DNA from 3 places in the Allobosea sp. NPDC055353 genome. Region 2 is predicted to be linked to each of the others. Evidence: predicted binding sites of a transcription regulator. Region 2 holds the regulator's gene; each other region holds the start of a gene.
What was found. Region 2 encodes LexA, which represses DNA repair genes until DNA is damaged. Its sites were predicted from a motif close to TGTTCNNNNTGTGTTCNG; they were not measured.
Positions count from the first base shown of each region.

Region 1 (9,892 bases), 1.1 Mb from region 2:
GCCGCAGCAGGCCAATATCCGCTACCAGCCGCCGCGGCTCGTCCTGTTCTCCGGCGTCGACCGCTCGGGCTGCGGCACCGCGCAATCGGCGATGGGGCCGTTCTACTGCCCGGTCGACAAGAAGGTCTATCTCGACACCTCCTTCTTCCAGGAGATGCAGCGCAAGCTCGGGGGCGGCGGCGATTTCGCCTATGCCTATGTGATCGGCCACGAGGTCGGCCACCACATCCAGAACCTGCTCGGCATCCTGCCCAAGGCCAACCAGATTCGCGAGCGTTCCTCAGAGCGCGACGCAAATGCGATCTCGGTCAGAATCGAATTGCAGGCGGACTGCTTCGCCGGGGTCTGGGCCCATAACGTCCAGGCGATGGGCCGGATCGACCAGGGCGATATCGACCAGGCGATGCGCACCGCCTCCGCCATCGGCGACGACAAGCTTCAGAAGGCCGCGCAAGGCACGGTCGTGCCCGACTCCTTCACCCATGGCTCCTCGGCGCAGCGCATGAAGTGGTTCACCACGGGCTTCCAGTCAGGCTCGATGCAGAGCTGCGACACGTTCCGGAATCAGGTGTAGCGCAGCGCCTCCCGATCGGTGGAGAGCAGCTCAGTCGCGGAGCCGCGCCGTCTCCAGCACACGCACCGGCGGCCAGGAAACGCTTTCGATCACATCGAAGGTCAGGCTGAACGGCTCGAAGCGCCCGGTTGCCAGCACGAGCGCTTCCTCACGCCGATTCGCCGGAATGGCCATCGCTATCGTCAGGTGCGGCGTCCAAAGCCCCGGCCGATAATGTGGATCGCAGAGAGCGGGATCGACGATCTCATGGATTCGGGCGTGCAGGTCGATGAGACGCTGATCGTGCCGGGGCGACAGCCACAGGACCAGCGGATCGACATCGAACAGGCCGGCCCGGTCGAAGGTCAGCGAAATAGGTTTCTCTTGCACGCGCAAGGTGAGGGCTTCGCGCAGGATATCCGCAGAGAGATCGGCGTAGCGCGCGAGCGTGAGATGGGGCGGATAGCCCAAGGCCCTGATCGAGGGCGCCCCTTCCAAGGCTGAAGCCTTGTCGACCCATTGCCAGAACGGACGCGCTTCCGACGTCGTGCACAGGGTGATGCCGATCATCGCTGGGAGGGCCTTTGGACTCGCCGGAACCAGCGAACTCTAACAGAGCCTGCCATGTCCCGGAATTCCGTGCGGAGGGCTGCTTTCAGCCCTCCGCCTTGTTGTCATGGAGCTGCCGGATCACCGCCGACGGCGATCCGGCCCCTTTACGCAGCGCCGGATAATCCGGTGCCTAGCTCCAGAATCCTTCCTGATGAACGCGAGGCGAGAACGTATCTTCGTCCTCCCGTTGTTCCTCGCGCTTGTCCTCGTCGCGCTCCGCTTCGAGCGCAGAACAGGAATCGTGCCGTTCCAGCATGGATCTCTCCTTTCGATGTCTGAGGGAGGTGCTTCAGGCAACCGTCAACATATGAACTTATGCTGCAATGCACAAGTTCCCGATAAAAATGCGCGCCGCCATGCGTAGCCGGCATATCGATTTCAGGGACATCGCAGCCCTCCGCAGCAGCCTAGTCCGCCCGCTCCCGCAGGACCGGCAAACGCACCGGAGCCCGGTCGAGGCGGCCGGCGAGCGCCATCGCCTTGGGCATGACGAGCCCTGCTCCGAGCCCGCGTCCGCCGATTGAAAACGCGATTCGCTCGCGCAGGGATGCAGGAACCCCGCGCGCCGGAATCAGGGCCGGTTTGCCCGCAGCGACCAGCAAATGGCGCTCCACCGCCTGAACCCAATGGGCCTGCGGCACATCGCCGGCCTCGAACAGGACGAGGCGATCGCCGCGGGCATGGGCCGCAGCATCCTGCCAGGCCTGCGCGTGGCTCGCCCGTAGATAGCGCGCGCCGGTCGCGTCCGCGGCGCGCTCGGTCTCGGGCGCGCCGACCGTGTCGACGATCACCGCATGACCGAGAAAGCCTTCGGCGACCGCCGGGATCAGCACGGCGAGCGTCGCGGCAAGCGCCTGCTGGGAACCATCGCTGCGGATCACGGCTGTGAGCATGAGCGAAATCCTATGCCGCAACGCAGCATGTCACAATCCCGCCACTTGTCTTTTGTTCTCTATATGTTCACTCTACATGAGACCAGAAGGCGCCGATTCCCGGCGCGCGACGCGGTTCGACAGCCATGCCCCAGGCCAGACCCACTTCACGGCCCTTCCCGGCAGCCCAGCCCCTGCGGCGGTTCGACCGGGAGCCGAGCGTCTCGGCGCCGGTCGTCACACCCGCCGATCCGATGGCCTATATCGGCCATCAGATCGATCCCGACAGGCGGCGCGGGCGCGGTGCCACGATCAATCCCGGCGGCCGCTACGAGGCCGAACAGCGCGTCGCCGAGGACGATGGCTGGGGCTCGCTGGAGGAGCTCCCGCCGTTCTCGACCGAGATCGCCTACGAGAAGGCGCGCACCATCATCACGCGCAACGACTCGCCCGATATCTCCTTCGACCGCTCGATCAATCCCTATCGCGGCTGCGAGCATGGCTGCGTCTACTGCTTCGCCCGGCCGACCCATGCCTATCTCGGCCTGTCGCCGGGGCTCGATTTCGAAAGCAAGCTGACCGCGAAGCCCGATGCGGCGGCGCTGCTGGAAAAGGAGCTCTCTTCCCCGTCCTATCAGCCGCGGACGATCGCGATCGGCACCAATACCGATGCCTATCAGCCGATTGAGAAGAAGCTCCGGATCATGCGCCAGATCCTGGAGGTGCTGGCGAAGTTCAATCATCCGGTCGGCATCGTCACGAAATCGGCGCTGGTGCAGCGCGACATCGATATCCTCGCGCCGATGGCGGAGAAGGGACTGGTCAAGGTCGCGCTCTCGGTGACGACGCTCGATCCCAAGACCGCACGCGGCATGGAACCGCGCGCCGCCTCACCGGCCAGGCGGCTGGAGACGATTCGGAAGCTATCGGAGGCCGGCATTCCGGTCACGGTTCTGGTCGCGCCGATCATTCCGGCGATCAACGAGCACGAGATCGAGCGCATCCTCGATGCGGCGAAGGCGGCAGGCGCCGAGGCCGCCGGCTATGTTTTGCTCAGGCTCCCGCTCGAAGTCCGCGACATCGTGCAGGAATGGCTGCTGACGCACCATCCCGACAAGCTCCGGCATGTGATGTCGCTGATCCGCTCGACGCGCGGCGGCAAGGACTACGATTCGCAATGGGGCCAGCGCATGGTCGGCTCCGGCCCCTATGCCTGGATGATCGGACGGCGCTTCGAGATGGCGGCCGAGCGCATCGGCTTCAACACGACGCGCCGCCGGCTGCGGACCGACCTCTTCGTGAAGCCGGAAAAGGAGAAGGCGCAGTTGAGTTTGTTTTGAAGGGATGGGCTGCCGGACAGCGCGACAAGATGGTTGAGAACCGCGGAAACCCCTCTCCTGTAAGGAGAGGGGCAGGGGTGAGGTGTAGGCCGCTGGACCAGTTGTGCATGCCCTCACCGCAGCGGCGGTCGGGTCACGGCAGAAGCGTCCAACGGCCTACCCCTCACCCTGCCCTCTCCCTCCGGGAGAGGGTTTCTCGCGGTTCCGACGCCTATCGCGTTGGGTGCGAGCGTGTCGGGTTAGGTGAAAGGATGACGGTGGAGCACTCTCATGCCGCTCTGGCCCCGCGCTGTGCTCTGCTGCATAACCCCGCCATGCCCGCCGATTTCAACCGCGAGACATCCGCCATTGCCGACGGCCGCTGGCCGCTGGCCGGCATCGACGAGGTCGGACGTGGGCCGCTGGCCGGCCCGGTCGTCGCGGCCGCCGTGATCCTCGATCCCGAGCGCGTGCCTCACGGTCTCGACGATTCGAAAAAGCTCTCGGCCGCGATCCGCGAGGACCTCTTCGGCGAGATCATGGAGCGGGCGCTCGCCGTCTCCGTCGCCAGCGTGACGGCCGTCGAAATCGACGCCATCAATATCCGCCAGGCGACGCTTCTGGCGATGCGCCGGGCCGTGGCCGGGCTGCCGCTGGCACCGCTCCATATCCTGGTCGACGGGAACGACCCGCCGCAATTCGCCTGTTCCTGCGAGGCGATCATCCAGGGCGACGGACAGATCGCTTCGATCGCGGCAGCGTCGATCATCGCCAAGGTGACGCGCGACCGGATGATGGCGCGGCTGTGCAAGCGCTATCCGGCTTATGGCTTCTCCAGCCATGTCGGCTATGCGACGCCGCAGCATCGCAAGGCAATCACGGTGTACGGTCCCTGCCCGGAACATCGCTACTCCTTTGCGCCGGTGAAGGGTGTGTGGTTCCGATAAGCTGCGGCCTCGCGCGTCGTTCCTCGGTGGCGAGGAAGCCTCTGTCCGGCCTCCGTGAACTCGGCCGCATTTCACGCCGTCATGCTCGCCCTTGTGGCGAGCATCCACGTCTTGAACACCGCCCTTGCTGAAGGAAGACGTGGATGGCCGGGACAAGCCCGACCATGACGGGAAACACGGCTCCCGGACCTCACCGAACGCCCTCGCAAGCTGCCCTAACGGCACCCCGAGGCGTTAACCGCCGTTTACGAATTCCCCTTCATTGCCAATGGGCTAGGCAAAATCTGCAGCCCCAGAATGGGACGCATTTTTTTCAAAGCGGAAACCCGACCTTTACCCTGTCCGACCAAGATCGCGCTCGTTGAAGTTGCGTAACGGTCTTGGTGTCATGGGTATTTTGCGTACCGGGACCGCCAGTGCTCCCGTCCGGATTCAGGTTTCGCGTACCGGACGGCCTGCGCTGGGGGCTCGGATGAAGGCCAAGGGCCTTCCCGAACAGATCGGCACTCCGCGGGAGCTGCCGCTCGATCAGATTCTCGTGGGTGACTGCGTCGCCGCGATGAACGCGCTGCCACCGGCAAGCGTCGACCTCATCTTTGCCGACCCCCCCTATAACCTCCAGCTCGGCGGCGATCTGCGCCGGCCCGATGACAGCCTCGTCGATGCCGTCGACGACGACTGGGACAAGTTCGCCTCTTTCTCCGATTACGACCGCTTCACCCGCGACTGGCTTGCGGCCGCACGGCGCGTACTGAAGCCGGACGGAGCATTGTGGGTCATCGGCAGCTACCACAACATCTTCCGTGTCGGTGCGACGCTGCAGGATCTCGGCTTCTGGATGCTGAACGACATCGTCTGGCGCAAGGCCAACCCGATGCCGAATTTCCGCGGCCGGCGCTTCACCAACGCGCATGAGACGCTGATCTGGGCCGCGCGCGGCGAGAACTCGAAATACACCTTCCATTACGAGGCGCTGAAGGGCGGCAATGACGACCTGCAGATGCGCTCGGACTGGTACCTGCCGCTCTGCACCGGCGACGAGCGCCTGAAGGACGAGAGCGGCGCCAAGGTCCACCCGACCCAGAAGCCGGAGGCGCTGCTTGCCCGCGTGCTGCTCTCGGCCTCGAATCCCGGCGACGTCATCCTCGATCCGTTCTTCGGAACGGGCACGACCGGCGCCGTCGCCAAGGCTCTGGGCCGCCATTTCATCGGGCTCGAACGCGATCCGGTCTATGCCAAGGCAGCCCGCGAGCGCATCGCAGCGGTGACGCCGCTGGCGCCGGAAGCGTTTTCGACCGCGCCCTCCAAGCGCAGCGAGCCGCGCGTGCCGTTCCTCAGCCTCGTCGAGGCCGGGCTGGTGAAGCCCGGCGAGACCGTCCATGACGAGAAGCGCCGCCACAAGGCCGTGATCCGCGCCGACGGCACGCTGATCCTCGGCCCGGCCGTGGGCTCGATCCACAAGGTCGGTGCGCTGGCCCAGGGCCTGCCGGCCTGCAACGGCTGGACTTTCTGGCATGTCGAGCGCCAGGGCGGGTTGACCGTGCTCGACGCGCTGCGCGGCGAGATCAGGGCGCAGATGGCGGCTGCCTGAACCGCCGGCCTCGCGCGCCCTGCCCTATCGTCATATGTTCGAAGGATGCGCGTTGGCCACCGGCGCGCGCATCCTGAACATAGGACAGCGAGGGCGGCAGCATGGCGACGATCCTCAAGAACGGGTCCCGCGGACCCGAGGTCAAGACGCTTCAGGAAGCGCTGAACGCGAAATTGAAGCCGATCCCGAAGCTCGTGCCCGATGGCCAGTTCGGCACCATGACCCACAACGCGGTCCTGGCCTTCCAGCGCAAGAACTGGCTGGTCGAGGATGGCCAGGCGGGGCCCGCGACCCAATCCTGCCTCTACGATACCGAGGCCTTCGCGCCGATCCTGCACAAGGTCCCCTTCATCGCGCAGCCGACCAACACGACCTGCTGGGCGACCTCGACCGCGATGATGAAGAAATCGACCGTGCCGATCATCATCGCCAGGACGCCGCCGGACATGATCGCCTCCGATGGCGGGCTGCTGAACTCCTCCGAAAGCGACCAGGCGATCGTCACCGGCCAGCGCTATGGCCGCGTCCACGGGCTACGCTGCAACGCGCCCCAATCCTGGTCGGTCGAGCAGCTTCGGCAGGCGGTGGCCCGTGGGCCGCTGATGTTCGACATGCTCTGGCGCGTCGATGAATACACGGCCGGTCGCGGCAGCCCCGGCCACATGATCGTGATCGTCGGCATGCGCGGCGACGGCAACCCGGACGGCACCGGCACGACGCTGCGCATCCACGACCCCTGGCCGCCGAACCGCGGCAAGGTCTATTCGAAGGGCTATTTCAAATGGTCCGTCGAATTGCCGACGATGACCTATCGCGTCTTCGAATTGTAGAGCCCGGCGCGCTCGACCACCTTCAGCATCAGGCTCGGCAGCGGCTCGCCTGATAGCTTTGCCAACGGCGTGAAGCGCATGCCTGCCGGGGCCTGCGTGCGCTCGGACACGCTGCCGGTGAACACGGTCAGCTCCAGCGGAAAATGTGTGAAGACATGGCGCACCGGCTCCGCCACCTGCGTCCAGCGTAGTGGCAAGGGCGCATCCTGCGCCGCGCCGTCAAGTTCGTAATCGGCCCGCCATTCGCTGGTCGGCACCTCGGCCATGCCGCCGAGCAAGCCCTTGGCCGGCCGGGTCCGCAGCAGGATTGCGCCATCCGCACGCGCCAGCACGAAGGCCGCGCCATAGCGCATGACGCCGGCCTTCTTCGGCGTCTTGCGCGGAAAGCTCTCCTGCGTACCGGCGATGCGTGCCCGGCAGGGCTCCCGCCAGGGGCAGAGGCCGCAGGCCGGATTGCGCGGCGTGCAGATCGTGGCGCCGAGATCCATCAAGCCTTGAGCGAAATCGCCCGGCCGATCATGCGGCAGCAGCGCCAGAACCCGCTCGCGAATCAGAGGGCGGGCACCGGGCAATTCGTCCGCGATCGCGAAAAGCCTGCTCATCACGCGCTCGACATTGCCGTCGACGGCGGCAGCCGGCCGGTCGAAAGCGATCGCCGCGACGGCACCGGCCGTATAGGCGCCGATGCCCGGCAAGGCGCGCAAGGCCTCCTCGGTATCCGGGAAACGGCCGCGATGGCCCTCCATCACCGCCTTGGCGCAGGCGTGGAGATTGCGGGCGCGGGAATAGTAGCCGAGCCCGGCCCAGGCCTGCATGACCTCTTCCGAAGGCGCCTCGGCGAGAGCCTGCACGGTCGGGAAGCGGGCCATGAAGCGCTCGTAATAGGGCTTCACCGCCGTAACCGTGGTCTGCTGCAGCATGATCTCGGAGGCCCAGACGCGATAGGGATCGGCCCGTTCTCCCGCCTTCGCGCGCCAGGGCAGCGCGCGGCGATGGCGGTCGTACCAGGCGAGAAGATCGGCGGCGCGGGCCTCGGCGGTCATGATCCGGATGTAGCGCAGTCATGGGGGACCGCAAGCGGCTTCATGCACCGCTTGCAGGCGACCGTCCCCGCGCCCACAATAAAGCCATGTCCGCCAAACCCCTCGCAGAGCTGATCGACGACTGCATCGCGCCCGCGCTCGCCGCGCAGGGCTTCGCGGGACGCGCCATCGTCTCGCTTTGGCCGGAGATCGCAGGCGAGCGGCTGGCGGCGCGCTCGCGCCCGCTCAAGATCGACTGGCCACGGCGCCGCCCGGCACCAGGCGAGGCTTCCGAGCCGGCGACCATGGTGGTGCGGGTCGAAAGCGCCTTCGCGCTGGAAATGCAGCAGCTCGGGCCGTTGCTGGTCGAGCGCGTCAACACGCATCTCGGCTGGCGCGCCGTCGGCAAGCTCGTGCTCAAGCAGGGGCCGGTCGCGGCGCCCGTCACGTCGAAGCCGGTGCCCAAGCTGGACGGAGCGACGGCGGCCCGCGTCGAGGCGCAGGTTGCCGGCGTGGCCGACGAGGGCCTGCGCGAGGCGCTGGCCCGGCTCGGCCGGGCGGTGGCGCTCAACGCGAAAACGCGAGGCGACGACACGGCTTCGTGAGCAGCGCGGTGCGCGGCAGGATGCGCTCTTGCCACAATCGCACTGACCACTATAGCTCCAAGCGACTTTGACCTTCCGAGGATCTTTCACGATGACGAACAGGCGACAGCTCCTGACCGGCGCAGCCGGCATCGCCGCTGCCGCGCTCGCCGGTGGCAACACCGCGCGGGCCCAGACCAAGCTGCCCGATGCCGGCCCCCTCGGGGACGTCTGGCTCGGCCCGGCCGATGCCAAGGTCACCATCGTCGAATATGCCTCGATGACCTGCTCGCATTGCGCGCATTTCCACGAGACGACCTGGCCGGAGCTGAAGAAGAAATACATCGACACCGGCAAGGTGCGTTTCACGCTGCGCGAATTCCCGCTCGATCCGCTGGCGACGGCCGGTTTCATGCTCGCCCGCTGCAACGGCAACGACAAGTATGTTCCGATGACCGATCTGCTGTTCGCGCAGCAGCGCAACTGGGCCTTCACCGACAAGCCGGTCGACGCGCTCTCCGCGCTGGTGAAACAGGCGGGTTTCACACAGGAATCCTTTGAAGCCTGCTTGAAACGCCAGGACATCTATGACGCCGTCACGGTGGTGAAGGATGGTGGGGCCAAGGCTGGCGTGGATTCGACGCCGACCTTTTTCATCAATGGGCAGAAGCGATCCGGTGCGCTCACGATCGCCGAATTCGACAAGATCCTGGAGCCACTCCTCGGCAATTGAGGCGGCGGTTCTCGCGCGCGATCCCTTTTCCCCTCGGGGGAGAAGGTGTCTGCGTAGCAGACGGATGAGGGCCGGCTCGCGCTACCCTGCCCCTCCCTCATCCGACCCGGCTTCGCCGGGCCACCTTCTCCCCCGAGGGGAGAAGGGAAAGGAGGCGCGATGCATCTGACGCGCCTCAAGCTTGCCGGCTTCAAGACCTTCGTCGAGCCGACCGAGTTCCTGATCGAGCCCGGGCTGACCGGCGTCGTCGGCCCGAATGGCTGCGGCAAGTCCAATCTCGTCGAAGCCCTGCGCTGGGTGATGGGCGAAAGCTCGTTCAAGAACATGCGCGGCTCGGGGATGGACGACGTCATCTTCGGCGGCTCGGGCGAGCGCCCGGCCCGCAACATGGCCGAGGTCTCGCTCACCCTCGACAACAGCGACCGCAAGGCACCGGCCGCCTTCAACGAAGCCGATGTGCTGGAGGTCACGCGCCGGATCGAGCGCGAGGAAGGCTCGACCTACCGCATCAACGGTAAGGAGGTGCGGGCCAAGGACGTACAGCTCCTCTTCGCCGACGCCGCGACCGGCGCGCGCTCGCCAGCCCTCGTCCGGCAGGGCCAGATCAGCGAGATCATCTCGGCCAAGCCGCAATCGCGCCGGCGCATTCTGGAGGATGCCGCCGGCATCGCCGGCCTGCACAGCCGCCGCCACGAGGCGGAACTCCGCTTGCGCGGCGCGGAAGACAATCTGACCCGGCTGGAAGACGTGCTCGGCGAGATCGACGGGCAGATCGACGCGTTGCAGCGGCAGGCGCGGCAGGCGGGGCGCTATCGCAGCCTCGCCGCCG
Region 1 is NZ_JBSHMC010000001.1:1,044,013-1,053,904, reverse strand. Features, by position in the region: gene ypfJ (KPN_02809 family neutral zinc metallopeptidase) at 1-574, shown strand, start outside; gene ACWIEX_RS04795 (2'-5' RNA ligase family protein) at 605-1,123, opposite strand; gene ACWIEX_RS04790 (hypothetical protein) at 1,296-1,421, opposite strand; gene ACWIEX_RS04785 (hypothetical protein) at 1,573-2,058, opposite strand; gene ACWIEX_RS04780 (PA0069 family radical SAM protein) at 2,292-3,377, shown strand; gene ACWIEX_RS04775 (ribonuclease HII) at 3,692-4,303, shown strand; gene ACWIEX_RS04770 (site-specific DNA-methyltransferase) at 4,692-5,894, shown strand; gene ACWIEX_RS04765 (peptidoglycan-binding protein) at 5,996-6,724, shown strand; gene mutY (A/G-specific adenine glycosylase) at 6,703-7,767, opposite strand; gene ACWIEX_RS04755 (DUF721 domain-containing protein) at 7,854-8,351, shown strand; gene ACWIEX_RS04750 (DsbA family protein) at 8,443-9,063, shown strand; gene ACWIEX_RS04745 (chromosome segregation SMC family protein) at 9,223-9,892, shown strand, end outside.
Region 1: a site for LexA is predicted at 2,112-2,129, ahead of ACWIEX_RS04780 (PA0069 family radical SAM protein). Genes of this name have one in related genera too.

Region 2 (9,892 bases):
ATCAGGTCTACGAGGCCCGTTCCTGGGGCGCCGACTGCATCCTGATCATCATGGCCGGCGTCGACGACGCCACCGCCAGGGCGCTGAACGAGACCGCACAAGAGCTCGGCATGGATGTCCTCGTTGAGGTCCATGACGATGCCGAGCTCGACCGGGCGCTGAAGCTTGAAAGCCGCCTGCTCGGCATCAACAACCGCGACCTGCGCAGCTTCAATGTTGATATCGCGGTGACCGAGCGCTTGGCGCCGCGCGTGCCGAGTGAGCGGATCGTGATCAGCGAGAGCGGCATCTTCACGCATGAGGACATCGCCCGCCTCAACCGGATCGGCGTCAACAGCTTCCTCGTCGGCGAGAGCCTGATGCGACAGGCCGACGTCACCGCCGCGACGCAGGCGCTGCTCACCGGCAAGGCCGTCGCGGCGTGAGCCGGCTCAGCCATCTCGACGCCCAAGGCCAGGCGCATATGGTCGATGTCGGCGGCAAGGCCGAGACGACCCGCATGGCGATCGCCGAAGGTCAGGTGGTGATGGCGCCGGAGACGATCGCGATCGTCCGCGACGGCAACGCCAAGAAGGGCGACGTGCTTGGCACTGCGCGCCTCGCCGGCATCATGGCGGCGAAGCGCACGCATGAGCTCATCCCACTCTGCCACCCGCTGCTGCTCAGCAAGATCGCCCTCGACCTTGAGATCGACGAGGCCTTGCCGGGGGTGCGGGTGCGTGCCGAGGTCAAGATGAAGGGCCAGACCGGGGTCGAAATGGAGGCGCTCACCGCCGTCTCCATCGCCTGCCTCACCGTCTACGACATGGTCAAGGCCGTCGACCGGGCAATGCGGATCGAGAATATCCGCCTGCTGCATAAATCCGGCGGCCAGTCCGGCGATTACGAGGCTAAGCAGCTCTGATGGCGCTCACCCCGGTCCCCGTCGCGCGCAAGGCGCTGCTCGACAGCATTCCGGGGCCGACGGGAGCGGAAACCCTGCCGCTGGCGCAATGCGCCTGGCGGGTGCTGGCCGGGGAGGTCAAGGCGCTGCGGACACAGCCTCCCTTCGCCAATTCCGCCATGGACGGCTACGCCGTGCGCGGCGACGAGATGGCGGAAGGCGTCTCGCTCACGGTGATCGGCGAATCCGCTGCCGGCCGGGCCTTCGATGGATCGGTCGGGCCGGGACAAGCGGTGCGCATTTTCACGGGCGCGCCGATGCCTGAGGGAGCCGACACCATCCTGATGCAGGAGGATGCGGACGGCGTCGGCAGCCCGGTTATCCGCGTGCGCGTACCACCGGCCAAGGGCAAGTTTCTGCGCGCGGCGGGGCTCGATTTCCACGAAGGCGACGTCCTGCTGCAAGCCGGGCGCGTGCTCGACAGCGCAGCGCTCGGCCTGGCCGCCGCGATGGGGCATCCGACCTTGCCCGTCCGGCGCAAGCCGCGCGTTGCGATCCTTGCGACCGGCGACGAGCTGGTGGCGCCGGGCGAGCCGGTCGGCCGCGACCAGATCATTGCCTCGAACTCGTTCTCGCTCGCCGCGCTGGTCGAGAAGGCCGGGGGCACCGTGCTCGATCTCGGCATCGCCCGCGACGACCACGCCGATCTCGCCGCCAAGATCGCACAGGCGCGCGAGGCCGATGCCGACGTGCTGATCACGCTGGGCGGCGCCTCGGTCGGCGCCCATGACCTCGTGCAGGAAGCCCTGACGCGGGCCGGCATGGCCCTCGGCTTCTGGAAGATCGCGATGCGGCCGGGCAAGCCGATGATGACCGGGCGAATCGGCCGGATGGTCGTGGTCGGCCTGCCGGGCAACCCGGTCTCCTCGATCGTCTGCGGCCATCTCTTCGTATTGCCCTTGATCGAGGCACTGCTCGGCATGGCCGATGCCGATCGCGACCGCAGCATCCCCGCCATTCTCGGCCGCGACATGCCCGGCAATGACGAGCGCGAGGATTATCTGCGCTCGGAGCTCGCGCTGACGCCGGATGGCTGGGTTGCGAATCCCTTCGGCCGGCAGGATTCATCGATGCTCGGCACTTTGGCGCGGGCGCAGGCGCTGACGATCCGGCCGGCACATGCGGCCCCCGCCAAGAGGGGCGATGCCTGCCGGATCCTGCCGCTGCGGTAGCAGCTTGCGGAACACAAGCAGAACGCGTATGGTGTTCGTGCTTTGTTTCGAATCTGCGCATTGAGGGGCTGGCGGCGACCATGCTGACACGCAAGCAACACGAACTCCTGCGCTTCATCCAGGAACGCTTGCGCGAAAGTGGCGTCCCGCCCTCCTTCGACGAGATGAAGGATGCGCTCGACCTGCGCTCGAAATCCGGCATTCACCGCCTGATCATGGCGCTGGAGGAGCGCGGCTTCATCCGCCGCCTGCCGAACCGGGCGCGCGCGCTCGAAGTCATCAAGATGCCGGACGGGCTCGGCGCGCCGCAGGCGCGGCCCCGCTTCAGCCCCGCCATCGTCCAGGGCGGCCTGGGCTCACAGCCCAGCGTGGCCAAGCCGCGTCCTGCCGAGGATGACAGCCGGCATTCCATCGCCATCCCGGTGATGGGCCGCATCGCGGCGGGCACGCCGATCTCGGCGATCCAGAGCCGCAGCCATACCGTTTCGCTGCCGCCGGACATGCTCGGCTCCGGCGAGCATTACGCGCTGGAAGTACGCGGCGATTCGATGGTCGAGGCCGGCATTCTCGACGGCGACACTGTCGTCATCCGCAGGCAGGACACGGCCAATACCGGCGATATCGTCGTCGCGTTGATCGACGACGAGGAAGCGACGCTGAAGCGCCTGCGCAAGCGCGGCTCCTCGATCGCGCTCGAAGCCGCGAACCCGGCCTACGAGACCCGCGTGCTCGGCCCCGATCGGGTCAAGATCCAGGGACGGCTGGTCAACCTGATGCGGCGCTACTGAAGGCGTTCGGTGTCAGCCTCGGCTTCGTTGTCGGCGGCCGGTGCGGGCTGCATGGTGACCGACTGATTGGCGGAGCGCGTGCCTGGCTCCGTCGGGCGCTGCTCGCGCCGGCGGCTCCAGGGCCGCTCGCTGCCGGACTGCTCCGCGATATGGCTGCTCCACCCCGATGCCGTTCGGTAGAGCGAGGTCGCGCCATCGCGCGATAGCGTCATGCGCTCGACCAGCCTCGCCTTGCAGGCGCCGCCCCAGGGAATGGCGGTGACGACGAGGTCGGCGCGCTGGCAATCCTCGATGATGGCGAGCCGCTCGCGCGTATAGGAGACCGTGCGCTTGTCAGCGGTCTGCACGACGCATGCCAGCCGGTCACAGGCGATACCGGCGCGCAATGTCGGATCGTCGGGCGAGCGGCTGTCGCCATCGGCGGCGAGCCATTGCTGCAGGACGAAGCGGCTGGGCTTGCCCGCGATGATGAGGCGGCCGTCAAGGCCGCGCACGGCCAGTCCCGAGCCGTCGCGCTCGATCAGGATCTCCGGCCGGTCCGGCCTGCCGGCGAACGCGACGCCGAAGACCAGCGGCAAGGCCGCAAGCCAGCGCCAGGCCGTGGTCCAGAGTGTCAGCCAGAGCAGTGTCAGCGCGAAGCAGGCGAGCACGCCTGAGCCGAAAGCCGCCACCGTCACGGTGGAATGGTCGATGGTCGCGACCCAATGCGCGACCTTCAGCACGACGTCGGAGGCGAGCCCCATCAAGGCCCAGGCCGGCCAGTCCAATCCGAAGGGATAGGCGAGCACGCCGAACACCGCCGCCGGCATGACGAAGAGCGAGACGAAGGGCAGCGCCATGGCGTTGCCGAGCAGGCCGAAGGGATTGAAGGTCTGGAAATGATAGGCGCCGAAGGGCGCGGTCGCGGCGGTGGCCAGCATGGTGGTGACGAGGATGCCGAGCGCGGCCGTCCAAACGGCTCCGAGCGGCCAGGGCAACACGCGCGGCGGCTCGGTGCGGCTTCGCCCTTCCCAGCGTTCCGCGAAGGCGATCAGCGCCGCGACCGCACCGAAGGACATCTGGAAGCTCGGCCCGAGCAGCGCCTCCGGCTCGCGCAGCAGCACGATCATGGCGGCGAGCGCCAGATTGCGCATGCTGAGCGCGGCGCGGTCGACCAGGATCGCACCGAGCATGACCAGCGTCATGATCAGCGAGCGCTCGGTCGCGACATCGCCCCCGGAAAAGATGCAATAGGCGGTCGCGCCGAGCATCGCCGCCGCCGCCGCGATCTTCTTGACCGGCCAATGCAGGGCGACCGTCTGCGACAGGACCAGCAGCGCCCGGACCAGCCAGAAGATCGTGCCGGCGGCGAGCACCATGTGCAGGCCGGATATCGAGACGATGTGATAGATCCCCGCAGCGCGCAGGTCGTTGTTCGTCGCTTCGGTGATGAGGCCGCGCTTGCCGGTGACGAGCGCGGCGGCGACCGCCCCGCCCTGCCCGCCTCCGACCTCGGCGATGCGCCGTGTCAGCGTGTTGCGCGCACGGTCGATCATCACGTCGATCGCCAGGCGTGTCGGCATCGGTGAGGGCGGCGGCACCAGCGTGATCTTGCCGGAGATGCTCCCGACGGCGCCGATCCCGCGGAAAAAGGCATCGCGGCCGAAATCATAGCCGCCGGCCCGCGCCGGCCCGGGCGGCGGCAGCAGGCGCGCGGTCGCGACGATATGATCGCCCGGCGCCACGGAACCCTGCCGGATGTTGACGCGGACGCGCTTCGGACGCTGGTCAGCCGGCACATTGGCGATCTCCGTCACCAGCAGCACGAGCCGCGCGCCCTTGTCGCGGGCCTCGACGCTCTCGACGAAGCCGGAGAGCTTGCCGATCCGCGGCCGCTCCAGCATCGGCGCCGCGATATCGGCCGTGCGCCAGACCCCGGCGGCGAAGCCGGCGAAGGCAGCGGCCGCGGCGAGGCAGGCCATCGCGGCGAAGCGGCGCAGGCGCAGGATGAAAGCAGCCGTGCCGCTCAGGGCCACGCCAAGGAGCGGCGCCCATAATGCCGGCTCACGATCGGCTGCGAAATAGAGCAGGATGCCGACGCCCATCGCGATGGGCAGCCAGAGGAAGGGGCGCCGCCTTTCGGCCTCGAGCGCGAAGCCTTGCCGGAGCTGAAGCCAAAGCTGCCGAAGCAGGAATCGGAGACTTGCCGCCAGCGAGGCCGGGACATCGAGGCGAGCCGGCAAGGCATCGGCGCGCGCCCCGCGCCGGCCTCGTTCCTGCCCCTGCCCCGGCGGCGCCGGCTGCATCGCCCGCCTCCCCTGCCGGCGCTGCGATTTGACCGCTTAACCTTTCCGGCCAAGCCATGTTACAGGGCGCGCGCCGGTTGTCATGTCTCAACCTGCGCCCTTTCCTGTCTTGCCCCGGACGGCCACGCCGCCCGGCCGGAGTTTCCTCCCATGAGCAACGCCGTCGTCACGCGCTTTGCGCCCTCGCCCACCGGATTCCTGCATATCGGCGGGGCCCGGACCGCGCTGTTCAACTGGCTTTATGCCCGCCGGCAAGGCGGCAAGATGCTGCTGCGCATCGAGGATACCGACCGGGAACGCTCGACCGACGCGGCGATCGCCGCGATCCTCGACGGGCTGGAATGGCTCGGCCTCGATTGGGATGGCCAGACCGTCTACCAGTTCCAGCGCGTGGCGCGGCATCGCGAGGTCGCCGAGCAGATGCTCGCCGCCGGCAAGGCCTATCATTGCTATGCGACCCAGGCCGAGCTCGAGGAGATGCGCGAGAAGGCACGCGCCGAGGGCAAGCCGCTGCGCTATGACGGGCGCTGGCGCGACCGCGATCCGGCGACCGCGCCGGAAGGTGCGAAGCCGGTGATCCGCCTCAAGGCGCCGCAGACCGGCGAGACCGTGGTCAATGACGAGGTCCAGGGCCGCGTCGTCTGGCAGAACGAGAATCTCGACGATCTCGTTCTGCTGCGCTCGGACGGCACGCCGACCTATATGCTCGCCGTCGTCGTCGACGACCACGACATGGGCGTCACCCATATCATCCGCGGCGACGACCACCTGACCAATGCCGCCCGTCAGACCCAGATCTACGACGCACTGGGCTGGGACGTGCCGAGCATGTCGCATATCCCGCTGATCCACGGGTCTGATGGCGCCAAGCTGTCGAAGCGCCATGGCGCGCTCGGCATCGATGCCTATCGCTCTATGGGCTACCTGCCGGCGGCCCTGCGCAACTATCTGGTGCGGCTGGGCTGGAGCCATGGCGACCAGGAGGTCTTTTCCACGCAGGAGATGATCGACGCCTTCAATCTCTCCTCGATCGGCCGTTCGCCGGCGCGCTTCGACTACGCCAAGCTGGAGAACCTCAACGGGCTCTACATGCGCCAGTCCGATGATGCCGACCTGCTCGCGGCACTCAAGGTGATCCTGCCGGAGATCGGACCGGCGCGCGGGCTCGACGCCACGCTGTCGCCGGAGCTGGAGGCAAAATTTCTCGCCGCCATGCCGGGCCTCAAGGAGCGCGCCAAGACGCTGATCGAACTGCTCGACAGCGCCTTCTATCTCTATGCCCAGCGCCCCCTGCAGCTCGACGACAAGGCCAAGGGCCTGCTCGACGAAGCCGCGCGCCAGCGCCTGCCGAAGATCGCGGAAAAGCTTGCCGCCGTCGCCGACTGGGCGCCGGCGCCGCTCGAAGCGGCGGTGCGCGCCTATGTCGAGGAGGCCGGGCTCAAGCTCGGCCAGGCCGCGCAGCCGCTGCGGGCAGCGCTGACCGGCCGGGCAATGTCGCCGGGCCTCTTCGACGTCATGGCGGTTCTGGGCCGCGAAGAGACGCTGGCCCGGCTCGCCGACCAAGCTGCCTGAAGCGAGCGTGCTTCACGCCGTTCAGGCAGCAGCCATCGGCAAGACGACCTGTGTCATTCCGGGGCTTCGCATCGCGAAGAACCCGGAACCCACGACGGGGTGAGCCCTTGCAACCCAGCCTCAAGATTTCACCCCGTCGTGGGTTCCGGGTTCGCGCCTGTGGCGCGCCCCGGAATGACAACCGTGTGGCTCGAAGTCTCCGGGGCTGAAATCGCGGCCCCTTCAATCGCCGCAAGGCCGTGAAAAACGCAGGGTCGGAAACGGCTCGACCGGCCATCGAACACCAGCTCGCGCAGATATGAGCGCAACGCGGTTCCAACCGCCTTTTGGCTCGGTTGAATGCGCTGCGCAAATGGTCTAGTGACGCGCATGTGCATTGCACCGCGGCGACGCGGCGAGGCACGAATATTGCTTGTAAATCAGTCACATGGAACGACTTCTCCCTTCTCTTTCCGACATGTGTTCGTCATATCGCGGCCTTCGGATGAGAGATGCCCGGCGCACAAGCGCGGATAGGCGAAACCGGGGCTGAACAGCAGCGAGCCTTGAAAGGATCGGTATCGATGAGCGGAAATACCAGCCAGCTCCAGGTCGGCGACAAGACCGTCGACATGGCGATCAAGGAGGGGTCGGTCGGCCCCGCCGTCATCGACATCGCCAAGCTCTACGCCCAGACGGGCATGTTCACCTATGATCCCGGCTTCACCTCGACGGCGAGCTGCGAGTCGCAGATCACCTATATCGACGGCGACAAGGGCGTGCTGCTCTATCGCGGCTACCCGATCGAGCAGCTTGCCGAGCATGGCGACTTCCTCGAAACCTGCTACCTGCTGCTCGAGGGCGAGCTGCCGACGGCCGCCCAGAAGGCCGATTTCGATTATCGCATCACGCGCCACACCATGGTGCACGAGCAGATGGCCCGCTTCTTCCAGGGCTTCCGCCGCGACGCGCACCCGATGGCGGTGATGGTCGCCTCGATCGGCGCGATGTCGGCGTTCTATCATGACTCGACCGACATCTCGGACCCGCATCAGCGCATGATCGCCTCGATGCGCATGATCGCGAAGGTGCCGACGCTGGCGGCGATGGCCTACAAGTACACGATCGGCCAGCCCTTCGTGTATCCGCTGAACTCGCTGGACTACACCTCGAACTTCCTGCGGATGTGCTTCGCGGTGCCGGCCGAGGAATACAAGGTCAATCCGGTGCTGTCGCGCGCGCTCGACCGGATCTTCATCCTGCACGCCGACCACGAGCAGAACGCCTCGACCTCGACGGTGCGTCTCGCCGGCTCGTCCGGCGCCAATCCCTTCGCCTGCATCGCGGCCGGCACGGCCTGCCTGTGGGGCCCCGCCCATGGCGGCGCCAACGAAGCCGCGCTCAAGATGCTCGAGGAAATCGGCTCGGTCGACAACATCCCGAAATACATCGCCAAGGCGAAGGACAAGAACGATCCGTTCCGCCTGATGGGCTTCGGCCACCGGGTCTACAAGAACTACGACCCGCGCGCGAAGATCATGCAGAAGACCACGCATGAGGTCCTGAACGAGCTCGGCATCAAGGACGACCCGCTGCTCGACGTCGCCGTCGAGCTCGAGCGCATCGCGCTCTCGGACGAGTATTTCATCGAGAAGAAACTCTACCCGAACATCGACTTCTATTCGGGCATCACCCTCAAGGCGATGGGCTTCCCGACCTCGATGTTCACGGTGCTCTTCGCGGTCGCCCGTACGGTCGGCTGGATCGCGCAGTGGAAGGAAATGATCGAGGACCCGTCCCAGAAGATCGGCCGCCCGCGCCAGCTCTATACCGGGTCGGCGCAGCGTGATTACCCGCCGATCGGCCGCCGCTGATCGCAGGGATATCGGCTATCCGGAAAGGCGCGCGGCGAAAGCCTCGCGCCTTTTTTCATGGGTGAAGGGGCCATCGTTGGAGCGGGCATAAATCCGGATGCGAGCTGCACCAGTGTCATTCCGGGGCGTGCCGCAGGCGCGAGCCCGGAACCCACGACCGGGTGCGACATATCGGGTCGGATTGCAGGCCGCTCACCCCGACGTGGGTTCCGGGTTCTTCGCTGACACGAAGCCCCGGAATGACAATCGGACGCTTGAAGCCGCGATGTTGAAGGGCTGGAGCGCTTAGCCGGCCTGCCTGGTCGGCAAAATTGCCAGCGCCGCCGCGACCGCGTTCGCCGCCGGGCTCGGCCCGGCCGAGCGCATGATCGTCTCGACCTCGATGAAGCCGTCGAGCTGCTCGCGCCGCCGGTTGCCTTCGGCTATCGCGGCGAGGAGATGACCGCTCAGCGCATCAGCGGTCGCTTCTTCCTGGATGAACTCAGGGACGATGCTGCGGCCCAGAATCAGGTTGGGCAGGATCACGCTCGGCAGCTTGACGAGGCGGCGCGCCAGAAAAGCCTCCCAATTCGCGCCCCGATAGGCTGCGACGGTCGGTATCTGGGACAAGGCAAGCTCCAGCGTCACCGTTCCGGATGCCGCCAGCGCCGCGCGCGCCCCACGGAATGCTGCCAGCTTGGCCGCGTCGCCGGTCACGATCTCGGGCCTGACCGGCCAGCGCGCTGCCGCCTCAGTGATCATCGACTGGAGCCGTGGCACCGCCGGCAGGATGAAGCGGGCGCCGGGCACCACTGCCGCGACCTTCACCACCGCCTCGCCGAAGACCGGCATCAGGTGGTGGATCTCGGAACGCCGGCTGCCGGGAAGGACGAGCACCAGCGGCTGTTCGGCATCGTCGCGACGCCGCTGTTCCTCCGCGTCCGGGCGCATCTCGTCGAGCCGCTCCATCAGCGGGTGGCCGACATAGATCGTCTCGGGGCCGTGCAAGCGGGCTAGCGCGGCGGGCTCGAAGGGCAGTAGCGCGAGGATGCGATCGATATGGGGCGCCATCCGCTTGGCGCGGCCGGAGCGCCAGGCCCAGACGCTGGGGCAGACCCAGTGCACGATCGGGATATGAGGCGCCCGCGCCCTCACCTTCTTCGCGACGCGCAGGCAGAAATCCGGGCTGTCGATCGTCAGCAGCAGATCGGGCTCGAAAGCCGCGATGCCGCGTGCCGCATCCTCCATCCGCCGCAGCAGCAAAGGCAGGCGTGCGATCACCGGGCCGAAGCCCATCACC
Region 2 is NZ_JBSHMC010000001.1:2,130,751-2,140,642, reverse strand. Features, by position in the region: gene trpC (indole-3-glycerol phosphate synthase TrpC) at 1-425, shown strand, start outside; gene moaC (cyclic pyranopterin monophosphate synthase MoaC) at 422-904, shown strand; gene ACWIEX_RS09835 (molybdopterin molybdotransferase MoeA) at 904-2,115, shown strand; gene lexA (transcriptional repressor LexA) at 2,196-2,903, shown strand; gene ACWIEX_RS09825 (ComEC/Rec2 family competence protein) at 2,897-5,188, opposite strand; gene gltX (glutamate--tRNA ligase) at 5,339-6,760, shown strand; gene gltA (citrate synthase) at 7,324-8,613, shown strand; gene lpxB (lipid-A-disaccharide synthase) at 8,899-9,892, opposite strand, start outside.

Region 3 (9,892 bases), on a different contig from region 2:
CCCTCCTGGATTGCTTCGTCGCTCCGCTCCTCGCAATGACGGCCAATGCCGGAGCTTAACCCCATCCTGCCCGCAAGTCGCGGCGAGATCACGACATTTCGGCGAAGCAAGCGAATGGCGCAAGCCGCGACGACGTCACAGGGCGACGATTTTCCCGGGATTGAGGATATTGCGCGGATCGAGCGACCGTTTCAGCACCCGCATCACCGCGAGCGCCTCGGCCCCGTGCTCGAGTTCGAGATACTTCATCTTCTTCTGGCCGACGCCGTGCTCGCCGGTGCAGGTGCCGCCCATGGCGAGCGCGCGCTTCACCAGCCGGTCGATGAAGCCCTGCGCCCGCTCGACCTCGGCGGCATCAGCGAGATCGACCAGCGGCTGCGTGTGGAAATTGCCGTCGCCGACATGGCCGGCGATCGGCGCGATCAGGCCGGTGGCTTCAATGTCGCGCTTGGTCTCCTCGACGCATTCGGCCAGTCGCGAGATCGGCACGCAGACATCGGTCGCGACCGAGTCGAAGCCGGGCCTGAGCGCCTTCGCCGCCCAATAGGCGTCGTGCCGGGCCTGCCAGAGCTTCGAGCGGTCCTCGGCCTTGGTCGCCCATTCGAACGGGCCGCCGCCGAATTCGGCCGCGATCTCGCCGAAGCGCTCGGACTGCTCCTTAACGCCGGCCTCCGTGCCGTGGAATTCGACGAAGAGCATCGTCGTCTCGGCCAGGCCGAGCTTGGCATGCAGATTGACGCCGCGGATCATCACGTCGTCGAGCAGTTCGATGCGCGCCACCGGCAGCCCGGTCTGGATGGTCAGGATCGTGGCGTCGCAGGCCGCCTTCACCGAGGGGAACGGGCAGACGCCGGCGGAAACCGCCTCCGGAATGCCGTGCAGCTTCAGCGTCACCTCGGTGATGATGCCGAGCGTCCCTTCCGAGCCGACGAGCAGGCGGGTAAGGTCATAGCCGGCCGAGGTCTTGCGGGCCCGCGTCGAGGTCCTGACGATCGACCCATCGGCCATCACCGCGGTCAGCGCCAGGACATTGTCCTTCATCGTGCCATAGCGGACGGCATTGGTGCCCGAGGCGCGCGTCGCGGCCATGCCGCCGATCGAGGCGTCGGCGCCGGGATCGATCGGGAACATCAGCCCCTGGTCGCGCAGATGCTCGTTGAGTTCCTTGCGGGTGACGCCGGCCTCGACGACGACGTCGAGATCCTCGGCGTGAACCGCGATGATCCGTTTCATCTGCGACATGTCGATGCAGACGCCGCCGAAGGCGGCGTTGACATGGCCCTCCAGCGACGTGCCGGTGCCGAAGGCGATGACGGGCACGCCATGGGCGGCGCAGAGTTTCACGATCTCGGAGACCTCGTCCGTGTTCTGCGGGAACACCACCGCATCCGGCGGCTGGTTCGGAATCCAGGTCAGTGTGTGGCCGTGCTGCTGGCGCACGGCCAGGCTGGTCACCAGCCGGTTGCCGAAGCTCGCGGCCAGGCCTTGCGTCACCGCCGCGATCGCCTCCGGAGAGGGCGGCAGCACTGCGGCTGGGACAGGGCTGTCATGAGGAGCGGTGGCAGGCAGGCTCATTGTCAATATCCGGTTCTGGCACTTAGACTTGGAACAGATCGGTTTCGCAATTGGTTACGCTTCGACATGGTCCTGCCATACTGGCCGGTCCAAGATGCTGACGCCGCTTGCGAGCGATGCATACTAGATCATGCGACGATGAAATGGGCAGCGGCAATAATGCCGCCGGCCCTTGAACGAGGCGCCTGTCAGGGAGGCGATCATGAAACACGATACGCGCGCCCCGGCGCTGTTCTTCGCCCCCTTCGTCTCCTCGGCGATGCGGGTCGAGCCGCAATGGATCGACTATAACGGCCATCTCAACATGGCCTATTACCATGTGCTGTTCGACCGCGCGGTTGACGAGGTCTTCTCGCTGGTCGGCCTGACCCGCGACTATGTCGAGACGCGCCACGCCTCCACCTTCGCGGCGGAGTGCCATATCCTCTACAAGCGCGAACTGACCGAGGGCGATACCGTGCGCATCACCGCGCAGCTCATCGCCTTCGACGACAAGCGCCTGCATTACTATCTCGAGATGCGGCACGCCAACGAGGGCTGGCTCGCGGCGACCAGCGAGAACCTGTCGCTGCATGTCGACATGATCAGTCGCAAGGTCACGCCCTTCCCGGCCGATATCCTGGCCAATATCGCCCTGATGAAGGCGGCCCACAGGATGATGCCGCTGCCGGTCACGATCGGGCGCATCATCGGCATGCCCCGGAAATCGGCGATCCGGGTCGAGGACAAGGCTGAGCGCGAGACCGAGACCGAAACCCGGCATTGAACGATCGCCGCCTCAGGGGTCGTCGTCGGGAATCTTGAGCTTGTGCCCGCAGGCCTTGCAATAGACCGCATCGGGCTCGTGGCGCTGGAGCGCGCATTCCGGGCAGGGAAACAGCACCTTGTTCGGGCGGAACAGCGCCTGCGCCAGGCGCACGAACAGCGTGATCCCGACGATCATCACCAGGATCGAAGTCAGCTTGCCGGCGATACCCGGCAGGACCACGTCACCGAACCCTGTCGTGGTCACCGTCGCGACCGTGAAATAGAGCGCCTGGACATAACTCTCCAGCCCGCCCTCGTGCCTGAAGAAGAATGTGTAGACGAAGCCGGTCACCACAAAGAGGAAGGTCGCGATATTGCTCAGCGCCCGGACCACATTCTCCCATTCGCGGAAGCGGGTTTCGCGGAACTGGGCCCAGACGATGCCCTTATGCGAGAGCGACCACAGCCTGAGGATGCGCAGGAAGCCGAAATTCTCCAGCCATTGCGGCATGAGCAGCGTCAGCAGGATGAACAGGTCGAGCAGCATCGTCGGCTGGCGCAGCAGCCTGAACATGTTGGTCGAGGCGAGCAGGCGCGCCGCGATCTCGGCGATCATGATCACCGCAACCGAATAATCGATCCAGAGGAAGGCCGATTTTTCCCTGAGCAGCGGCGTCAGGATGAAGAAGGCGATGATCAGGAGATCGACGACCGTCGTCACCGCCTGGAAGCGCAAGGCAGCGGGCGAGCGGCCATGATAAAGCTGGCGCAGCCGGTCGCGGAGAGCTTCGAAGCGGCTCGGATCGGGCGGGGCGTCGGCGGCATCCATCGCCGGCAGCATAAGCATTCACGCGTCGTGCCGCTACGCCGCCCGGCAGCGCGTGACGACGGCATGCGCCGCATAGCCGCGATAGGGCGCGCCGAGCCGGCAATCGGCCCCGGCCGCTTCGGCAATGGCCGACACGGCCTGCGGCAGGTTCTCCCGCGGCGTGACATGGAAGAGCGCGAGCCAGCGCAGCAGCACGGCCTTGAACGGCCACGGCAACCCGGCCTGATCGCCGAAATCGACGATATGCAGCGAGCCGCCGGCATCGAGCCGGCGCAATGCCTCGGCGACGACGCCCTGCCAGGGCGGGATCATCGACAGCGCATAGGAGATGACGATCCGGTCGAAGCCGGCAAGGCCGAACAGCGCTTGAGGATCCAAAGCGGTGGCATCGGCCTGGGCAAGCCTGATCCGGTCATCGAGGCCCGCTTTCGCGACCGACATCCGCGCCGTCGCCAGCATCGCGCTGGAAACGTCGAGCCCGTAGCAGGCGCAATCCGGATAGCGCCGGGCGATCCGGATCAGGTTGCGTCCGGTGCCGCAGCCGATCTCCAGCACGGTCGCGCCGGCCGGGGGCTGCAACCCGTCGATGAGCTGGTCGCGGCCGAGCAGGTAGAACTTCCGGCTGGCATCGTAGATGTGGCGCTGGTGCCGGTAGATCCGGTCCATCAGCCCGGCGGCCTGGCCGGCCGGCGTCTCCGCCGCGCTCACCGGCTTTGCCCCTTCAGGACATAGAGGTGGAAGCCGCCATAGATCGCCGAGCGATCCTGCCGGCAGAGCTCGCGGCTCTTCTCCTCCTCGTAATCCCACTGGTCGAGGATCGCCGCCGGCACGCGGCCGGGCAGCAATCTCTCGTCGGCGGCCGTGCGGAAGATCACCCGCGCGCCCGGCCGGGCCGTGCGCGTGATCTGCGACCACAACGCTGTCAGATCGGCATCGTTCATCCAGTCCTGCGCATCGAGCAGCACATAGGCGTCGCAGCTCTCGGCCGGCTGGTCTTCCAGGACAGCGGTCACCGCGCTCTGGCGATAGGACACGCCCGAAGCGCGTTCCTTCACCGCCGCAAAATGTTCCGGCTGGAGATAAGGCGGGAAGGCTGCATCCGGCCCCTCGCCATAGCGCCGGCCGAAAGCCTGCTGGGCGAAATAATTGTCCTTCAGGTCGAAATCGCAGGCGAGCCGTTCCAGTCGGAGCTTCAGCGCACCCAGAATGCCGTCCTCGCCATCGGCGGACAGCGCCTTGTACTGTGCCGGCGGGATGCCCAGCCCGTAGAGCGAGGCCGGCTGGCGCACCAGCCAGCGGATCAGCCTGCGCTTGAACACCGGCGCAAGGTGCCTGTCGTAGAGCGCCCGCTGCTCGGCCCGGTCGCGTGCCGCCAGCATCGCCCTGGGATTGCCTCCGAGCAGCCGCGCCAGGATATGGCCCGTGCCGATGAAGCGGCCGAGCAGCCCGTAGCGATGGAAACCCCGAGCGAAGAGGTTGATCCGCCGTTGCCCATCGAGCCCCCGCCCTTCCCAGTAGCCACGCGAAACGGCATCGAGATAATCAGCGATCTCGCGGTCGTAGAGCGCGACATTGGCTCTCTCATTCGCCCGGCCGAAGAAGCGCAGGAAATCCTCCTGGCGTTCCATCCGCGCCAGCGCCGCGAGCTTGAGCCGCCCGAGCGCGATATGGGTGGCATTGAGATCGACCGCGCTGACCCGGATCGGCGCCGCCGTCAGATAGGAGAGGATGTTGCAGGAGCCGGACGCGATCGCCACGACATGGTCGTCGGCCTTGAGCCCGAGTGCCGCCATGTCGACGACGGGGTCCTCCCAGATCTGCGGATAGACAAGACCGGAAAAGGCGCGGGCGAACAGCCATTCCAGTAAGCCGGCCTTGGACAGCGTCTTGCTGCGCCGGACGGCCTGCCCCAGGCCGGAGCTGGTCATGCGGCGGGCTGCGCGGGCCGTTTGGGTCGCCTGTTGCGTCACCGGTTTTCCTCCCTTTGCGGGTGGCCGGGCTGCTAGAGGAGTCGCGTGACGGTCAGGTGACGATGCTGCCTCGATTGCCACGGCATCGTGAAAATGCATGCCGGTGCCGGGGCTGAAATCTTGGGCGCGAAGCCCCATATTAGCAGCACGAAAGCCGCTGAGGCGCTCCCGCCAGGAAGGAGATCGCAATGGGTCTGATGAGCATGTTCGGAGCCGAGAAGAAGCAGGACGAAAGCTTCCCTTTCCAGCTCACGGACGCCGAATGGCGCACGCGCCTGACCCCGGAGCAGTATCGCATCCTGCGCGGCCATGGCACCGAGCGGGCCGGCTCCTGCGCGCTCAACTACGAGAAGCGCGCCGGCACCTTCTCCTGCGCCGGCTGCGACCAGAAGCTGTTCAAGTCCGGCAAGAAATTCGAGAGCGGTACCGGCTGGCCAAGCTTCGACCAGCCGCTGGAAGGCTCTGTCGGCACCACCGAGGACCGCAGCTACGGCATGCTCCGCGTCGAGGTCCATTGCGCCAATTGCGGCGGCCATCTCGGCCACGTCTTCCCCGACGGCCCGCCCCCCACCGGCCTGCGCTACTGCATCAACGGCGAGGCGATGAATTTCGAACCGGAAGCGGCTTGACGCGCATGCGTCATGCTCCAGCTTGACCCAAGCATCTCTCGAACCAGAAAGCGCGGGGAACCCCTCTCCTGTAAGGAGAGGGGCAGGGGTGAGGTGTCGGCCGTTTGACCAGTTGCGCTCACCCTCACCGCAGCAGCGGTCAGGTCACGGCTAAAGCGTCCAACGACCTACCCCTCACCCTGCCCTCTCCCTCCGGGAGAGGGTTCCCCGCGCTGTCAGAGCCTAATTGATGATCGGCACCGCCCGTCGCGCCAGCGCCGCCGCATCAACCGCCGGCGGCAAGTCGCCGAACTGCCCCGACCAGCCGCCATCCAGCCGCGTGGCAATGAACGCATCTGCCACCGCAGCCGGCGCATACCGCAGCAGCAGCGAGCCCTGGAGCATGAGCGCCAGCTTCTCCGTCAGCCTCCGTGCCTGTCCCTCGTTGCGCGTCATCTCGGGCAATGCGCCCTCCAGCCGCTTCAGCGCCGCGTCGTAGCGCCGGTCCGCGCCCGCCGCCGCCATCAATTCCGCCCGGAGCACATCGACCGCGCCCTCCTCGCGCGCCAGCGAGCGCAGCACGTCCAGGCAGATGACGTTGCCGGAGCCCTCCCAGATCGCGTTGAGCGGAGCCTCCCTGTAGAGCCGCGCCATCGGGTTCTCCTCGATGAAGCCATTGCCGCCATGGCATTCCAGCGCCTCGGTGACCACGGCCGGCGCGCGCCGCGTGATCCAGTATTTCGCGATCGGCGCGCCCACGCGCGCCAGCAAGCGCTCGCTCGGCGATTCCTCCTGCCGGTCGAGCGCCGCAAACAGCCGGAAGGCGAGCCAGGCAGCGGCCTCCGCCTCGATCGCAAGATCGGCGAGCACGTTCTGCATGATCGGCTGGTCGATCAGCGCCTTCTGGAAGGCCCGGCGATGCTGCGCGTGATGGGCCGCGAGCGAGACTGCCATGCGCATCAACCCCGACGATGCCGCCGCGATGTCGAGCCGCGAATTGTGGTTCATCGAGAGACCGGTGCGGATGCCCCTGCCCGGCTCGCCGATGAGGTGGCCGATCGCGCCGCGAAACTCGACCTCTGAAGAGGCATTCGAGCGATTGCCGACCTTGTCCTTCAAGCGTTGGATCGCGACGCCGTTGCGCGTCCCATCCGGCAGCCAGCCCGGCACGACGAAGCAGGAGACGCCCTCGCCCGTTCGCGCCAGCGTCAGGAAAAGGTCGGAATGCGGCACCGAGAAGAACCATTTCCGCCCATTCAGCGACCACGTCCCGTCGCGATTGTCCTCGGCCACGGTCTGGGTCTGGCGCAGGTCCGAGCCGCCTTGCGTCTCGGTCATCGCCGTGCCGACGGTCGCGCCCGTCTTGAGATGAGCCGGCCCCTGCCGCGGATCGTAGCGATTGGAGGTGACGAGCGAGCCCCACTGCTCCCACAGCGCTGCGTCCTGCTGCAGAACCGGCACCGCCGCGTAGGTCATGCTGATCGGACAGCAGATGCCGCTCTCGGCCCCGTACCAGAGATATTGCAGGGCGGCTCGCGCCACCTGTCCGCCCGGCTCCGGCCGGTTCCAGGCGAGCGCATGCGTCTCCTGCCTGATCGCGAGCCCCATCAGGTCGTGCCAGGCTGGATGAAAGGCGATTTCGTCGATCCGGTTGCCGAAGCGGTCGAAGGCCTTCAGTTCCGGTGTGTAGCGATTGGCGAGATAGGCCAGCTCCTGCACGCTGGCCGAACCGACCGTCCGCCCCGCCTCATGCAGCCGCTCGCGCGCCCAGTCGGCGCCGAAGGCCGACAGGATGCCGGGCAGCACCGGATCGGCAGCGAAGGCGTCGTAGCCGGCCAGCGCCGGCACCTGATTGGTAATCTCCCAGCTCTCAGGTCCGCTTGGTTCGGCCATTGCTGCCACCTCCCTGTGGAGCGGGATATAAAATGATCGCTCCGGCAGGGCGCAATCCTGACAGCGACGCCCTATATTCGCCGGAGAACGAATCACGCACGAGCAGCGCACACCCTTGTCCGACGCAGACCCCTTTTCCGCTCCTCCGCCCCGCCCCGGCGGCCTCGCCGCGCGTGCAGCCGCGCAGCCGGCGGCCGGCTATCTGGCGGGGCTGAACCCGGAGCAGCGCCAGGCGGTCGAGGCGACTGACGGTCCGGTACTGGTGCTCGCCGGCGCCGGCACCGGCAAGACCCGCGTGCTGACCACCCGCATCGGCCATCTGATCTCGACCAGCCGCGCCTATCCTTCGCAGATCCTCGCCGTCACCTTCACCAACAAGGCGGCGCGCGAGATGAAGGAGCGCGTCGCCCATCTCGTCGGGCCGGTCGCCGAGGGCATGCCATGGCTCGGCACGTTCCACTCGATCTCGGCCAAGCTGCTGCGCCGCCATGCCGAACTGCTCGACCTGCGCAGCGACTTCACCATCCTCGACACCGACGACCAGATCCGCCTGATGAAGCAGGTGATCCAGGCCGAGGATATCGACGAAAAGCGCTGGCCCGGCCGCATGCTGGCAGGCTTCATCGATAGCTGGAAGAACCGCGGCCTTGCACCTAAGGACGTGCCCGCCGGCGAGGCCGCCGTCTTCGCAAACGGCAAGGGCGGCAAGCTCTACACCGCCTATCAGGAGCGGCTGAAGGCGCTCAACGCCGTCGATTTCGGCGATCTCCTGCTGCACTGCCTGACGCTGTTCCGCGACTATCCGGACGTGCTCCAGACCTATCACGACCGCTTCCGCTACATCCTCGTCGACGAGTACCAGGACACCAACACGGCGCAGTATCTCTGGCTGCGTCTCCTGGCACAGGGCCGCCGCAACATCTGCTGCGTCGGCGACGATGACCAGTCGATCTATGGCTGGCGCGGCGCCGAGGTCGACAACATCCTGCGCTTCGAGCACGACTTTCCCGGCGCGACCGTGATCCGGCTGGAGCGCAACTACCGCTCGACCGGCCATATCCTCGCCACCGCCTCGAAGCTGATCGCCCGCAACGAGGGCCGCCTCGGCAAGACTTTGCGCACCGAGGACGCGCTCGGCGAGAAGGTCACCATCACCGGCGCCTGGGACAGCCAGGAGGAAGCCCGCCTGATCTCCGACGAGATCGAGGCGATGCAGGCGAAGGGCCAGGACCTCGGCCAGGTCGCGGTGCTCGTGCGCATCTCCGCCCAGATGCGCGAGATCGAGGAGCGCTTCGTCCAGGCCGGCGTGCCCTATCGCGTCATCGGCGGCCCGCGCTTCTATGAGCGCGCCGAGATTCGCGATGCGCTCGCCTATCTGCGCTGCGTGGTATCGCCGACCGACGACCTCGCCTTCGAGCGTATCGTCAACGTGCCCAAGCGCGGGCTGGGCGACGCGACGGTCCAGCTCCTGCACAACCATGCCCGCGCCACCGGGTTCTCGCTGATGCAGTCGGCCCGCGCCGCGGTCGAGAGCGACGAGTTGAAGCCCAAGGCCCGCACCTCCCTGCGCGAGCTGGTCGATGCCTTCGGCCGCTGGTCGTCCCGCGCCGAGCATATGCCGCAGGGCGAGCTCGCCGAGCTGGTTCTGGAAGAGAGCGGCTATACCGAGATGTGGAAAAAGGACCGCTCGGCCGATGCCGCCGGGCGCCTCGAGAACCTCAAGGAGCTGGTCCGCTCCCTCGATGAATTCCCGGACCTGCCGGCCTTCCTCGAGCACGTCTCGCTGGTGATGGATGTCGCCGATGGCGATTCCGGCGCCCGCGCCTCAATCATGACGCTGCACGCCGCCAAGGGGCTGGAATTCGACACGGTCTTCCTGCCCGGCTGGGAGGAAGGCCTGTTCCCGAACCAGCGCGCGCTCGACGAGAGCGGCCGCGCCGGGCTGGAGGAAGAGCGCCGCCTCGCCCATGTCGGCCTCACCCGCGCCCGCAAGAAGCTGAAGCTCTATTTCGCCTCGAACCGGCGCATCCACGGCCTCTGGCAGACCAGCCTGCCCTCCCGCTTCATCGACGAGTTGCCGGAGGAGCATGTCGAGGTCGAGCAGGCAGCGTCCAGCTATTCGCAGGGCGGCTACGGCGCCTCGCGTTTCGACCGGATGGAGAGCTTCGGCTCCAGCTACAACACGCCGGGCTGGCAGCGTGCGCAGGAAAACCGGGCGAAGAACAGCGGCGGCGGCAGCGGATTCTCGGAAAGCGGCCGCGGCTTCGGCC
Region 3 is NZ_JBSHMC010000002.1:367,183-377,074, forward strand. Features, by position in the region: gene ACWIEX_RS15085 (FAD-binding oxidoreductase) at 136-1,575, opposite strand; gene ACWIEX_RS15090 (thioesterase family protein) at 1,778-2,341, shown strand; gene ACWIEX_RS15095 (potassium channel family protein) at 2,354-3,163, opposite strand; gene ACWIEX_RS15100 (class I SAM-dependent methyltransferase) at 3,185-3,859, opposite strand; gene ACWIEX_RS15105 (BtaA family protein) at 3,856-5,079, opposite strand; gene msrB (peptide-methionine (R)-S-oxide reductase MsrB) at 5,319-5,750, shown strand; gene ACWIEX_RS15115 (acyl-CoA dehydrogenase family protein) at 5,973-7,622, opposite strand; gene ACWIEX_RS15120 (ATP-dependent helicase) at 7,738-9,892, shown strand, end outside.
Region 3: a site for LexA is predicted at 7,706-7,723, ahead of ACWIEX_RS15120 (ATP-dependent helicase). Genes of this name have one in related genera too.